DNA from 3 places in the Streptomyces sp. NPDC058665 genome. Region 1 is predicted to be linked to each of the others. Evidence: predicted binding sites of a transcription regulator. Region 1 holds the regulator's gene; each other region holds the start of a gene.
The links. Region 1 encodes HrcA, which represses chaperone genes, less so after heat shock. Its sites were predicted from a motif close to TTNGCACTCNGNNNNNCNGAGTGCNAA; they were not measured.

Region 1 (3,272 bases):
CCCGCAGATGCGTGATGCCACGGCCGTGGAGCGGGATCGACTGGCCCGACTGGGTGCCCGGCCGTACGTCGATGTCCTCGACCCCGTCCAGCGTCTCCAGCGGGCACTGGGTGCCCAGGGACGCCGCGGTCATCGGGATGGTGACCGTGCAGTGCAGATCGTCGCCGCGGCGCTGGAACACCGCGTGCGGCAGTTCATGGATCTCGACGTACAGATCGCCCGCCGGACCGCCACCCGGTCCGACCTCGCCCTCACCCGAGAGCTGGATACGGGTGCCGTTGTCGACGCCCGCGGGGATCTTGACCGTGAGCGTGCGGCGCGAGCGGATACGGCCGTCGCCCGCGCACTCGGGGCAGGGGGTCGGCACGACCGTACCGAAGCCCTGGCACTGCGGGCACGGCCGCGAGGTCATGACCTGGCCCAGGAAGGACCGCGTGACCTGTGAGACCTCGCCGCGACCGCGGCACATGTCACAGGTCTGCGCGGAGGTGCCGGGTGCGGCGCCCTCGCCCGAGCAGGTCGTACAGACGACCGCCGTGTCGACCTGGATGTCCTTCGTCGTGCCGAAGGCGGCCTCGTTGAGGTCGATCTCCAGCCGGATCATCGCGTCCTGGCCGCGCCGCGTCCGCGACCTCGGCCCACGCTGCTGCGACGTCCCGAAGAACGCGTCCATGATGTCCGAGAAGTTGCCGAAGCCACCAGCCCCGAAGCCACCGGCGCCGGCGCCCGCCTGCGAGAGCGGGTCGCCGCCGAGGTCGTAGACCTGCTTCTTCTGCGGGTCCGACAACACCTCGTACGCGGCGTTGATCTCCTTGAACCGCTCCTGCGTCTTCGGATCGGGATTGACATCCGGGTGCAGCTCGCGGGCGAGCCTGCGGAATGCCTTCTTGATCTCGTCCTGTGATGCGTCGCGGCGTACGCCGAGTACGGCGTAGTAGTCCGTGGCCACTTACGACTCCGCCAGGATCTGTCCGACGTAACGTGCCACTGCGCGTACCGCTCCCATCGTTCCGGGGTAGTCCATGCGGGTCGGTCCGACCACGCCGAGTTTGGCGACTGCCTCGTCGCCCGAACCGTAGCCGACCGCGACGACGGACGTGGAGTTGAGGCCCTCATGGGCGTTCTCGTGCCCGATTCGTACGGTCATGCCTGAGTCCTCGGCCTCGCCGAGGAGCCTGAGGAGCACGACCTGCTCCTCAAGTGCCTCCAGCACAGGCCGGATTGTCAGAGGGAAGTCGTGCCCGAAGCGCGTCAGATTGGCGGTGCCGCCGATCATCAGCCGCTCCTCGGTCTCCTCGACCAGCGTCTCCAGAAGCGTCGCGAGGACCGTGGACACCGTGCCCCGGTCCTCCAGGTCGAAGGAGTCGGGCAGCTCCTGCACCAGCAGCGGCACGTCGGAGAACCGGCGTCCCACCACCCGGGCGTTGAGCCGGGCCCGCAGGTCCGCCAGCGACGTGTCGCCGAACGGCACCGGACAGTCGATCATGCGCTGTTCGACCCGGCCGGTGTCGGTGATCAGAACCAGCATCAGTCGCGCGGGGGCCAGCGAGAGCAGTTCCACATGCCGCACCGTCGAGCGGGTCAGCGAGGGGTACTGCACGACCGCGACCTGCCGGGTCAGCTGCGCGAGCAGCCGCACCGTGCGGCCCACCACGTCGTCCAGATCGACGGCGCTGTCGAGAAAGTTCTGGATGGCCCTGCGCTCCGGCGCCGACAGCGGCTTGACGCCCGCCAGCCGGTCGACGAAGAGCCGGTAGCCCTTGTCCGTCGGAATACGCCCCGCGCTGGTGTGGGGCTGGGCGATGAAGCCCTCGTCCTCCAGCACCGCCATGTCGTTACGGACGGTGGCCGGGGAGACACCGAGCTTGTGCCGCTCGGTGAGCGCCTTGGAGCCGACGGGCTCCTCGGTGCCGACATAGTCCTGGACGATGGCGCGCAGCACCTCAAGCCTGCGTTCGCTCAGCATCGCGCACACCTCCAGCTCTGGTTCCTCGGATCCGGCTTGGCACTCGATGCGCGGGAGTGCCAGCATTCCCCGGGCCAGTGTACGGCCGTGAGGTACGCCCCTAGCAAGGCCGACCGGTCACGCTACCGCGCGGCACCGCCAGGGCGTGTCTTTTGGATCTTGCCGGGCTCGCGGTCCCTGGCACGCACGCCCGCCGCGTTGTCGTCGGTCGCCATGGCTCCGCCATGTCTCCCTCCTCCGCCTTGCGACCGCACGCACCAGCCCCCGCTCCCTGATCCGGCCTGATCCAAAAGACACGCCCTGGCCCCACCGATAGCGTCGCCGTATGGACGTCCGTTGGGAAGAGCACGGCTGGGAACGACTGGCTCCGGGGGTCGGCAGACGGCGGCTGCCTGGCTGGGATGCGACGGTCGGGCTTGTCGTGGGCGCGGAAGCCGTCCTTCTGTACGACACGGGCTCGACGCTCCGTGAGGGCGCGGAGATCCGCGCGCAGGCGCAGGCGCTGTGCGGCAGGCGCGTCACCCATATCGCGCTCAGTCACCCCCACTTCGACCACGTCCTGGGCACGGCGGCCTTCTCGGGGGCGGAGGTCTACGGGGCGGTCGGCCTGGGCGAGGTGCTCCTCCGCGACCGGGAGGGCCTGCGCGCCACGGCCGTACGGCACGGCGTACCCGCCTCCGAAGCCGCGACGGCGGTGGACGTACTGGTGGTGCCGGACCATCCCGTATCGGGCGAGTGGACCCTCGATCTCGGCGGGCGACAGGTACTTCTCGCCAATGTCGGCCCCGGGCACTCCGGGCACGATCTGGCCCTGCTCGTCCCGGGCGACCGGGAGATCGTCTTCTGCGGCGACCTGGTCGAGGAGTCGGGCGAACCCCAGGCGGGCGACGACGCGATCCCCTCCCGCTGGCCTGCCGCCATCGACCGGCTGCTGGCGCTGGGCGGCGAGGACGCGGTGTACGTTCCCGGCCACGGCGCGGCCGTCGACGCGGCGTTCGTACGGGCCCAGCGGGGCGCGCTCGCCGCACGTTTCGGCACGGCGTGAGCCCGGATATCGTCTGGGGATGCGCAGCTACAGCCCCGATCTGACCCCGCCCTGGAAGCGCTCGAAGCCGGTGCCGGAGGTGCCCGCCGAGCCGGATCTGGTGGTCGAGGAGGTGTCGACGGGCTTCTGCGGCGCGGTGATCCGCTGCGAGAAGACGGCGGAGGGGCCGACGGTCACCCTGGAGGACCGCTTCGGCAAGCACCGGGTGTTCCCGCTGGTGGCGCGCGGGTTCCTGCTCGAAGGCCGGACCGTCACCCTGGT
Region 2 (3,272 bases), on a different contig from region 1:
GACGGGGCCGACCGCGACGATTCCGCCGAGCCTCGACGCGTTCCGCGCCGCCGGCCTGGCGCGTTGAGCCGTTGAGCCCCTCAAGAAGCCGCTACTCCCCGGAAGGCAGAAACCGATGAGCGTGAACGTCCGTATCCCCACCATCCTCCGTACGTACACCGGCGGAAAGGCCGAGGTTCCGGCCGAGGGCACGACCCTCTCCCAGGTCATCGAGTCCCTGGAGTCGAACCACCCGGGCATCGCCGCCCGTGTCCTGGACGACCAGGGCAAGCTCCGGCGCTTCGTCAACGTGTACGTGAACGACGACGACGTCCGCTTCGAGCAGGGCCTGGAGACCGCCACCCCGGACGGCGCGGGGATCTCGATCATCCCGGCGGTCGCCGGCGGCTGAGCGAGGGGCCGGACAGCGGCACCCGGCCGAACGGCAGCGCCCGGCCGAACGGCACGCACAGTGAACGGCGTTGCCCCCTCCGCGAGAGAAGTGGAGGGGGCAATTCCATGAGGTTGAACGCGATAGAGTCGGGGTAGCCCCGCCGCCGCCGGTGTCGCGACCGTGCCCCGAGCATATGAGTTCGCGACAAGATGCGGTCAAAGTGTGGACGCTGTTTGCGCGGTTCCTTGCGCTTTGCCCGGCCCGACTTGCCCCTGGTAGCCCGGCATTTCACCTCTTTGCGTGTTGTGGCATGCCCATAATTCTCGTCCGATTGACCTGTTGCAGAGGGCAGTTGGGCAGATACATTCAGCCGCGGTCGACGCGTTCCGGCGCGAAGTGCGGTCCCGCGCAGGGGCCAGTAATAGGGGAGTTGGGCATGGCTCAGGGCACCGTCAAGTGGTTCAACGCGGAGAAGGGCTACGGCTTCATCGCGGTCGACGGTGGTGCGGATGTTTTCGTCCACTACAGCGCGATCCAGATGGACGGTTACCGCACCCTTGAAGAAGGTCAGCGAGTTGAGTTCGAGATCTCGCAGGGCCAGAAGGGTCCGCAGGCGGACATGGTCAAGCTCGCCGTCTGATTCCGGCGCGATCGGCCAACGACGCACTCACACACGAGGGGCTCGCATCCCAAGAGGGGATGCGGGCCCCTCGTGCGCGCGCGGTCCGCGCGCGGGGCTGTGCGCGCGGGGTCAGGGGGGTGCGCCGCTCGGGAGTCGCTTGCACTCAAGGGGGTCGAGTGCTAATCATTGGCGTTAGCACTCTGCAGGTGAGAGTGACAACTTATGGACCGGGTCAGCGAGGCCCGAGAGCCTGTGGGGCAAGGAACCGCAAGGCTCTTCGGCCGTCCGTCGCGGGCGCCGACACGGTCCGGAGCAATCCACCCCCTGTCCGGGAGGACCACTTCACATGGCCAAGATCATCGCGTTCGACGAGGAGGCACGGCGCGGTCTCGAGCGCGGGATGAACCAGCTCGCCGACGCCGTCAAGGTAACCCTTGGCCCCAAGGGCCGAAACGTCGTCCTCGAGAAGAAGTGGGGCGCCCCCACGATCACCAACGATGGTGTTTCCATCGCCAAGGAGATCGAGCTCGAGGACCCGTACGAGAAGATCGGCGCCGAGCTGGTCAAGGAAGTCGCCAAGAAGACGGACGACGTCGCCGGTGACGGTACGACCACCGCGACCGTCCTGGCCCAGGCCCTGGTCCGCGAGGGCCTGCGCAACGTGGCCGCCGGCGCCAACCCGATGGCCCTCAAGCGCGGTATCGAGAAGGCCATCGAGGCCGTCTCCGGTGCCCTCCTTGAGCAGGCCAAGGACGTGGAGACCAAGGAGCAGATCGCTTCGACGGCCTCCATCTCCGCCGCCGACACCCAGATCGGCGAGCTCATCGCCGAGGCGATGGACAAGGTCGGCAAGGAAGGCGTCATCACCGTCGAGGAGTCGCAGACCTTCGGTCTTGAGCTTGAGCTCACCGAGGGCATGCGCTTCGACAAGGGCTACATCTCGGCGTACTTCGCCACCGACATGGAGCGTATGGAGGCGTCGCTCGACGACCCGTACATCCTGATCGTCAACTCCAAGATCGGCAACGTCAAGGACGTCCTGCCGCTCCTGGAGAAGGTCATCCAGTCGGGCAAGCCGCTGCTGATCATCGCCGAGGACGTCGAGGGCGAGGCGCTGTCCACGCTCGTCGTCAACAAGATCAAGGGCACCTTCAAGTCCGTCGCCGTCAAGGCCCCGGGCTTCGGTGACCGCCGCAAGGCGATGCTGAACGACATCGCCATCCTCACCGGCGGCACGGTCATCTCCGAGGAGGTCGGCCTCAAGCTGGAGAACGCCGGTCTCGACCTGCTGGGCCGCGCCCGCAAGGTCGTCATCACCAAGGACGAGACCACCATCGTCGACGGTGCCGGTGACAGCGAGCAGGTCGCCGGCCGCGTGAACCAGATCCGTGCCGAGATCGAGAACTCGGACTCGGACTACGACCGCGAGAAGCTCCAGGAGCGCCTCGCGAAGCTGGCCGGCGGCGTGGCCGTCATCAAGGCCGGCGCCGCGACCGAGGTCGAGCTCAAGGAGCGCAAGCACCGCATCGAGGACGCGGTGCGCAACGCCAAGGCCGCCGTCGAGGAGGGCATCGTCGCCGGTGGTGGCGTGGCTCTGCTCCAGGCTTCCTCGGTGTTCGAGAAGCTGGAGCTCGAAGGCGACGAGGCGACGGGCGCCGCTGCCGTCAAGCTCGCGCTGGAGGCCCCGCTCAAGCAGATCGCGGTCAACGCGGGGCTTGAGGGTGGCGTCATCGTCGAGAAGGTCCGCAACCTCAAGATCGGTCACGGCCTGAACGCCGCGACCGGCGAGTACGTCGACATGATCGCCGAAGGCATCATCGACCCCGCGAAGGTCACGCGTTCCGCCCTGCAGAACGCGGCGTCCATCGCGGCGCTGTTCCTCACCACCGAGGCCGTCATCGCCGACAAGCCGGAGAAGGCCGCCGCCGGCGGCGCGCCGGGCGGCATGCCGGGCGGTGACATGGACTTCTGATCCTGACGGATCGGCGGTTCATGACGTAGCTGTACGGACCGAGGGCGGCACTCCCTGGAAAGGGGGTGCCGCCCTCGGGCGTTCGGTGGGCTCAGCAGCGGGCTTGGCGCGTTCAGCGCTGGAGCTCGCGGTTGAAGACCGCGCGGGACCAGAAGTAGCCGAGCAGGGCGAGACCGGTGCACCAAGCGAGCGCGATCCAGCCGTCGTTGCCGATCCCGGTGCCGAGGAACAGACCGCGCAGGGTCTCGTTGATCGGGGTGAAGGGCTGGTACTCGGCGAACCAGCGCAGGGCCGTCGGCATGGAC
Region 3 (3,272 bases), on a different contig from region 1:
ACCGGGCCGCGCGGTGGGCGGCGACCGAGGTGCGGGTGGCCTGCTCGACGCCGTCGGGCGTGAAGTACATGCGGTACGCGTCCCGCTCGCCGAACTTCGCGGTCGCGCGCTGGCGCAGCCGGGCCTGCGCGAGCGCCGACGAGACCAGCTCGGCGGGGTGGTCACGGCGCAGCCGGGTCGCCAGGGCCAGCTCCTGGGCGGGGTCGTGGTCGCGAAGGGCGGCGAGCAGGGCCTGGCCCTCCTCGGAGAGGAGCGGGGCCAGGGGTGCGGGGGTGCGGTCGTTCACCGGGCCATTGTGGGCCAGCCGGGCGACCGTCATCGCTCCCCGGCGGTGTCTGCCGGGTGCGTGGGCCGGGCGCTGACAGGATGCGACGCCATGCAACTAGTACGACAAAACGACAATAAAGCCTCAGAGGCTCGGAAAAGTCACCCCGGCCGGCGGGTACGCACCGTCGCCGCCGTACTCCTGATCGCCGCGCTCGGCACCGCCTGCGCGGGTGAGTCCGGCGACCGCGACCGCAGCGGCGGCGGCCGGAGCGGGGACGGTGGCGGCGGTGGCGGCGGACCCGTCGAGTCGGCCCCGGAGAAACCGGGCCGGGCCGGCCCCGCCCCGGGGGCCGGAGCCGGCAAGAAGGCGGACGCCGCCGCTGCCGTCAGGGCGCAGGCGGAAGCCCAGGCGAAGGCCCAGGCGCTGCGCGCCGTGGCCGCGAAGAAGTGGAAGCTCGCCAAGACCCCGCTCGCCGCACCTCCGCCGCCCACGGCGAAGCCCCGGATCACCACCCGCAAGGGCTTCGAGGTCACGGGCGGCGCGAACCTGCCGCCGGTCTTCACCAGGGTCCCGACCAAGGAGAAGGTCGTCTTCCTGACGATCGACGACGGCGCCGAGAAGGACCCCGAACTGCTGCGGATGATGGGCGAGTTGAAGATCCCGTACAGCGCCTTCCTCAGCGACTACGTCATCAACGACAACTACGCCTATTTCAAGAAGATGCAGTCCCGCGGTGTCTCCCTGCACAACCACACCCTCACCCATCCCTACCTCCCCGGGCTCTCCTACAAGGAGCAGAAACGGGAGATCTGCGGCCAGCAGGAGAAGATCGAGAAGCGGTACGGGAAGCGGCCCGCGCTCTTCCGGCCGCCGTACGGCAACTACGACGCGCGCACCCTGCGCGCCGCCAAGTCCTGCGGCGTCAAGGCGGTTCCGCTGTGGTCGTCCGAGGCGTTCCCCGACCACATGGAGTGGCGCGAGTGGGACCGGGACCTGCACCCCGGCGACATCGTCCTCACGCATTTCCGCGGGAAGGAGGACTGGAAGGGCTCGATGCCCGACATGATCCGGCACGTCATGAAGACGATCACGGACAAGGGGTACGCGGTGGCGAAGCTGGAGGACTACGTCTGAGCCGGTTCACCGGCCCCTTCGGGCCCCGGGACGGGGGCCGGACGGCGGCGGCGCGCGGGGCCCGACTGGCACTCAGCTTGACCGAGTGCTAATCGCGGTCATAGTGTCATGTCTGGCACTCCCCACTGGAGAGTGCCAATGCGTGACAGGACAGGTCCGGCACCCGCGACGACGGATCGAGCCCGGTCGCGCCACCCAGACAGTTAACCCCGTGAGATCTCCGAAGGGGGAGGTCGGATCGTGACGACCGCCAGCACCAAGGTTGCCATCAAGCCGCTCGAGGACCGCATTGTGGTCCAGCCGCTCGACGCAGAGCAGACCACGGCCTCTGGCCTGGTTATTCCGGACACGGCCAAGGAGAAGCCCCAGGAGGGCGTCGTCCTGGCCGTCGGTCCGGGTCGCTTCGAGAACGGCGAGCGTCTTCCGCTCGACGTTTCCGTCGGCGACGTCGTTCTGTACAGCAAGTACGGCGGTACTGAGGTGAAGTACACGGGCGAGGAGTACCTCGTCCTCTCGGCTCGCGACGTGCTCGCGATCATCGAGAAGTAATTCCACAGTCCGCTGTGAGCTGCGCCCCTGGCCCCCGCATCGCCGGGCGGCCCGGGGCGTAGTTCGTTGTTCGTTCGAGAGGACAAGAGAAAGCTCCCATGGCGAAGATCCTGAAGTTCGACGAGGACGCCCGTCGCGCCCTTGAGCGCGGCGTCAACAAGCTTGCCGACACGGTGAAGGTGACGATCGGCCCCAAGGGCCGCAACGTCGTCATCGACAAGAAGTTCGGCGCGCCGACCATCACCAACGACGGTGTCACCATCGCCCGCGAGGTCGAGCTCGACGACCCGTACGAAAACCTCGGCGCCCAGCTCGTGAAGGAGGTGGCGACCAAGACCAACGACATCGCGGGTGACGGCACCACCACCGCCACCGTGCTGGCCCAGGCGCTGGTCCGCGAGGGCCTGCGCAACGTCGCCGCCGGCGCCTCCCCGGCCGCCCTGAAGAAGGGCATCGACGCCGCCGTCGCCGCCGTCTCCAAGGAGCTGCTGGACACGGCCCGCCCGATCGAAGACAAGGCCGACATCGCCGCGGTCGCCGGGCTCTCCGCCCAGGACCCGCAGGTCGGCGAGCTCATCGCCGAGGCGATGGACAAGGTCGGCAAGGACGGTGTCATCACCGTCGAGGAGTCCAACACCTTCGGCCTGGAGCTGGAGTTCACCGAGGGCATGGCCTTCGACAAGGGCTACCTCTCGCCGTACATGGTGACCGACCAGGAGCGTATGGAGGCCGTCCTCGACGACCCGTACATCCTGATCAACCAGGGCAAGATCGCCTCCATCCAGGACATGCTCCCGCTGCTGGAGAAGGTCATCCAGGCGGGCGGCTCCCGGCCGCTGCTGATCATCGCCGAGGACGTCGAGGGCGAGGCGCTCTCCACCCTCGTCGTCAACAAGATCCGCGGCACGTTCAACGCCGTCGCGGTGAAGGCCCCCGGCTTCGGTGACCGCCGCAAGGCCATGCTCGGCGACATCGCCACCCTCACGGGTGCGACCGTCATCGCCGAGGAGGTCGGCCTCAAGCTCGACCAGGCCGGTCTCGACGTGCTGGGCACCGCGCGCCGCGTCACGGTCTCCAAGGACGACACCACGATCGTCGACGGCGGTGGCGAGAGCACCGAGGTCGCCGGCCGCGTCAACCAGATCAAGGCCGAGATCGAGGCCACGGACTCCGACTGGGACCGCGAGAAGCTCCAGGAGCGCCTCGCGAAGCTGGCCGGCGGCGTGTGCGTGATCAAGGTCGGCGCCGCGACCGAGGTCGAGCTCAAGGAGAAGAAGCACCGTCTGGAGGACGCCATCTCCGCGACCCGCGCCGCGGTCGA

Region 2: groL (chaperonin GroEL) is a predicted target of HrcA. The motif match lies at 1,152-1,178, and genes of this name have one in related genera.
Region 3: groES (co-chaperone GroES) is a predicted target of HrcA. The motif match lies at 1,468-1,494, and genes of this name have one in related genera.

The regions. Positions count from the first base shown of each region.
Region 1 is NZ_JBHXRX010000006.1:7,426-10,697, reverse strand. It holds gene dnaJ (molecular chaperone DnaJ) at 1-949, opposite strand, end outside; gene hrcA (heat-inducible transcriptional repressor HrcA) at 950-1,966, opposite strand; gene ACFWV8_RS05095 (MBL fold metallo-hydrolase) at 2,292-3,011, shown strand; gene ACFWV8_RS05090 (DUF3097 domain-containing protein) at 3,031-3,272, shown strand, end outside.
Region 2 is NZ_JBHXRX010000042.1:20,814-24,085, reverse strand. It holds gene thrC (threonine synthase) at 1-67, shown strand, start outside; gene ACFWV8_RS25230 (ubiquitin-like small modifier protein 1) at 116-391, shown strand; gene ACFWV8_RS25225 (cold-shock protein) at 810-1,013, shown strand; gene groL (chaperonin GroEL) at 1,342-2,967, shown strand; gene ACFWV8_RS25215 (ABC transporter permease) at 3,080-3,272, opposite strand, start outside.
Region 3 is NZ_JBHXRX010000001.1:273,038-276,309, forward strand. It holds gene ACFWV8_RS01375 (methyltransferase domain-containing protein) at 1-319, opposite strand, end outside; gene ACFWV8_RS01380 (polysaccharide deacetylase family protein) at 377-1,402, shown strand; gene groES (co-chaperone GroES) at 1,643-1,951, shown strand; gene groL (chaperonin GroEL) at 2,050-3,272, shown strand, end outside.